2 regions of the Micromonospora yangpuensis genome follow, and region 2 is predicted to be linked to the other one. Evidence: riboswitches for the same ligand, from Rfam matches in the RefSeq annotation. Region 2 holds a riboswitch; the other holds the start of a gene.
What was found. A riboswitch is a leader RNA that binds a small molecule or an ion and turns the genes downstream of it on or off. The one in region 2 is predicted to bind cyclic di-AMP.
Positions count from the first base shown of each region.

Region 1 (2,192 bases), 3.7 Mb from region 2:
CAAGCGCCTTGAGGCGTCGATGCCGAAGACCACGGTGAAGACGGCGAACTGCCCGACCATCGACGGGGTGGTCAACGAGGCCGCACGGGTCGCCATCCGGACGGCGTGCGCCCAGGTCGGCAAGCCGTACGTGTTCGGCTCCACCGGGCCGAACTCCTTCGACTGCTCCGGCCTCACCCAGTACGCGTACAAGGCCGCCGGGATCAGCCTGACCCACTTCACCGGGGCCCAGTGGAACGAGGGCAAGGCCATCCCGCGCAACGAGGCCCGCCCGGGTGACCTGGTCTTCTTCTTCAGCGACCTGCACCACGTCGGCCTCTACCTGGGCAACGACACGATGGTGCACGCGGCCCGCGCCGGCAAGCCGGTGAACGTCTCCAGCATCAACACCATGCCGGTCGCCGGATTCCGCCGGCCCGGCTGACCGGCCGCACCGACCACGAGGGCCCCCGACGGCGCGTCGGGGGCCCTCGCCGTCGTGGGAGCGGGTCCGCGAGTGAGCAAACGTGAGACGGAGTGTCATGGCCGAATCCGTTGCGGATCGATGGGGGCCTCTCTACGCTGGTGAATCGTCGGCCGGTCGCAGGTCCGCCCAACCCGGGCGGTAACGGCCGACACCGCCGAGTCGCCGCCCCAGGCGATCCGGGGACCCAGGTACGCCGGGGTGAATCCACAGCCACTGTGGTAGGGCGTCCCCTTCCGCCCGAACCCGTCAGCTAACCCGGTAGGCGGTTCGTCAGAAGGAGTACCGAGCCCGGTGGCACACCATGCCCCGCGGCCACCGTCGACCCGGTCGGCCTCCGCCGACCAGGTGACGGCTGCGCCGCGCCTTCGCTGGTTCCGCTGCACCACCGTCCTCGCCGCGCTGGCGGTGACCGCCGGCATCCTGACCGGGGTGCCCGGCGCGGCCCACGCCGACCCGTCGGTGTCGGACATCGAACGCCAGATCGACCAGGACTGGAACCGACTCGAACCGATCATCGAGCGACACAACGCCGTCCGTCAGGACCTGGCCGAAAAACGCCGGGAGGCCGCTGCTCTCGGCGCCCGGATCGAGCCGCTGCGACGCCAGGTGGACGCGGCGCTGAGGAAGGTCAGCGCGCTCGCCGTCCAGGCGTACAAGGGTGAGACCGTCTCGGCGGTCAACGCGCTGCTGGCCGGCCGTACGCCGGGTGAGCTGATGAGCCGGATCGAGCTGGTCGACCGGTTCGCCCACCGGCAGCAGGAGCAGGTCCGGGCGGTACGGCTGCTCCGCGACGAGCTGGCCGCCCGCAAGGCGCCCCTGGACCGGATGATCATCCAACTCAGCCGCACCGAGGCGGGGTTGGCCGCCAGTCGGAAACAGATCGACGCCGAGATCGCCCGGCTGCAGAAACTCCGGCTCCGGGTCTACGGTCGGGGCGGCGGTGGCTCGTTGCGTCCGGCGCCCTGCCCGGCCACGTACCCGGGAGGCGCGGCCGGGAAGGCGGTCACCTTCGCCTGCGCCCAGATCGGCAAGCCGTACGTCTGGGGGGCCGAGGGGCCCGACGCGTACGACTGCTCCGGTCTGATGCTCGCCGCCTGGGCGAAGGCCGGCGTCCGGCTGCCGCACAACGCGGCCCGGCAGCGCAAGGTGACCCCGTCGGTGAGCCGGACCGAGCTGCGCCCCGGCGACCTGGTCTTCTACTACCGCGACCTGCACCACGTCGGGATGTACGTCGGTGCCGGCTGGGTGGTGCACGCCTCCCGGGCCGGGGTGCCGGTCCGGATGAAGCGCCTCGACGACAGTCCCGTGCACAGCTTCGGCCGCCCCGGCTAGGGGCGACCTCGCCGCCGCTGCCGGTGGTGAACCGGGGTCCCCGCACCAGGATCCCGGCCACCCCGGTCAGCCGCGGGGCCCGGGTACCCGCCGCCCGGCGGGGCCCTGTGCGCCGCCCCCGCCGGTCCCGCGGGGGCGGCGCCGGGTCCCGTCGAGGCTCGGCGTCCCGTCGGCGCTCGGCGTTTCGCCGGTCAGCGGGTGGGCCAGGTCTGCCAGCTCTGCCAGGAACGGCTCGGGGTGGGGCCCCGCTGGCCCTGGTACCGGGAGCCGTACCGGGCGGAGCCGTAGGGATGCTCGGCGGCGGAGGAGAGCCGGAAGATGCAGAGCTGGCCGATCTTCATGCCCGGCCAGAGGGTGATCGGCAGGTTCGCCACGTTCGACAGCTCCAGCGTGA
Region 1 is NZ_FMIA01000002.1:229,764-231,955, forward strand. It holds gene GA0070617_RS01175 (C40 family peptidase) at 1-424, shown strand, start outside; cyclic di-AMP (ydaO/yuaA leader) riboswitch at 609-747, shown strand; gene GA0070617_RS01180 (C40 family peptidase) at 758-1,798, shown strand; gene dcd (dCTP deaminase) at 1,990-2,192, opposite strand, start outside.
Region 1: linked by a shared signal. The riboswitch ahead of GA0070617_RS01180 (C40 family peptidase) and the one ahead of GA0070617_RS17570 (LysM peptidoglycan-binding domain-containing protein) in region 2 are both predicted to bind cyclic di-AMP.

Region 2 (2,192 bases):
CCGGCGGGCAGTACGGCCATCGGCACCCCGGAGCCGGCCATCGCGTCGGCGCTGCGCTGCACCGTGCCGTCGCCACCCCAGACGAAGACCAGCTCGGCGCCCTCCTTCAGCGCCCTGCGGACCTTCTTCGGCGCCTTGCGGCTCTTCGGTACCTCGTACCAGAGCAGGTTCTCGATGCCGGCGCTGACCAGCGTCGACCGCAACTGGTCGAGGCCACCGCCGAAGGTCTTCTTCCGGTGCGCGACGACCGCGACGGTGCCGAGCTTCGGCCCGGCGCCGGCCGACTCGGCGGCGGCGTGGCCGTTCGCAGCGTGCTCGGTGGCAGCGTGGTCGGCGGCAGTCGGCTCGGTGGGGTGCTCGTCCAGGGTCCTCGTGCTCATGGTGGTCGCTGTTACCCAGCCGGGCGGTGCGGTACGCGTGTCCACGGTGGAAGAGTCGCGGTGGACGGGTACGGAGGTTCGCCGGAACCGGCCGAGGCGGGGGCTGCCTCGGCCGGGTTCGCGGTCGAGGTCAGATGCTGAGGCGCTGCCCCGGGATGATCAGGCCGGGGTCGTCGCCGACGACGTCCTTGTTGCGCTCGTACAGCGCCTGCCAGCCACCGGTCACGTCGTGCGCGGCGGCGATCTTCGTCAGGGTGTCGCCGGACCTGACCACGTACGTGTCCCGGTCGGTGCTGCGGCTCGCCGGCGGGGCGTCACGCTCGGCGGCCTCGGTCGGGGCCGAGGAGCCCGAGGAGGAGACCGGGCCGCCCAGCGGGCCGCAGGTCGGCCAGGCGCCGATGCCCTGCCCCTTGAGCACCTCTTCGGCGATCGCGATCTGCTGGGCGCGGGTGGCCAGGTCGGCGCGCGGGGCGTACTGCAGGCCGCCGTACGCCTCCCAGGTGCTCTGCACGAACTGCAGGCCGCCGAAGAAGCCGTTGCCGGTGTTGATGCTCCAGTCGCCGCCGGACTCGCACTGGGCGATCGCGTCCCAGTTGACGCTGTCGGCCTGGGCGGGTGCGGCGGTGCCGAACACGGCCGCGAGGCCGGTGACGGCCCCGACGGCGAGGGTGCCGAGTGCCCTGCGGCGGTTGCTGAGGGCGCGGTGTCGGGATTGGTGACGAGTTGCCATGGGTTCCTCCACGCCGACGAGGTGAGCTGTCGGGTTCGGGCCGAGGAGCCCGGCCGCCCGGATCGGGCGGCTTCACCCCGAGGTGACGTGCACCGTGGAACCTGGGTCCCCCGCTCCATGCCTGTGGTGAGTGTTCCGCGAGGCCAGGGGCATGGATTGGGCGTACCGGGCGGCGGTGTCCGCGTCGGCGGACCCGTAAGAATCTAGGGGTGCGCCCCGGTGGCTGCATACGCTGCGTGAGGTTGTTCACCCGGTCACGCGGGGCGACCGGCGCCGGGGTTGCGGTCGGGGCGCGGACGGGGGACCCTGCCGGTTCACCGCCCCTGACCAGGGCATCAGTGTCAACCGTCACCCAACGGGACGGGCGGGACGGGTTTGAACGGGTGTTCACTGGTGAGGTTGAAGGGAACATCGCGTACGAGGGGGGCCGCAGGTGACCAGCCAGACCGGAACCGACCGTCAGGACTTCCCGCCGGAGGGTGTCACCGACCCGATGCTGTGGCGGCTCGCGGTCAGCGTGGCCGAGGAGCACCGGGGTGCCGAGCAGGGGCACTGCCGCAACCTGCAGTGTGCGGATCAGCCGCAGCCCTGCGCGCCGTGGACGTGGGCGCAGCGGGCGATGGAGCTGGCATACCAGCAGGGGCAGACGTTCGGCTACCGGCCGGCGTCGGCGCGGGCCCGGCAGGCGCCGCGGCGGCCCGACGCCGCCGCCGCCTGAGGCGGTCCCCGCCCGGATGGGCCGCGTCGACCCTGCCCGGGTCGGCCGCAGCGGGATCACGTACCCGTGGTTCCGTGTCGCGGAGGCCCCGGTCCACCCCGGTACCGGGCGGGAATCAGCCAGATCTGGGAGGCGGGCACCCCGAAGGCCACCAGGCGGACCGTCTCCAGCATCCACAGCGCCGCCCGGGACAGCTGCTGCGCCGGTCGCCGCAGCGGGTCGCCGGCGGCGGGCCGGCCCGGGGTCCCCGCCGACGGGCACCGGAGTCGGCGGACCGCCTCGTACGACAGGCCGAGCGGCTGCCGTGCGGTGACGACGACCGAGACACCTCGGCAGTTGCGCACGATCAGGTCGACCAGGTCCG
Region 2 is NZ_FMIA01000002.1:3,880,700-3,882,891, forward strand. It holds gene GA0070617_RS17565 (diacylglycerol/lipid kinase family protein) at 1-380, opposite strand, end outside; gene GA0070617_RS17570 (LysM peptidoglycan-binding domain-containing protein) at 511-1,110, opposite strand; cyclic di-AMP (ydaO/yuaA leader) riboswitch at 1,107-1,249, opposite strand; gene GA0070617_RS17575 (hypothetical protein) at 1,544-1,828, shown strand; gene GA0070617_RS17580 (AfsR/SARP family transcriptional regulator) at 1,885-2,192, opposite strand, start outside.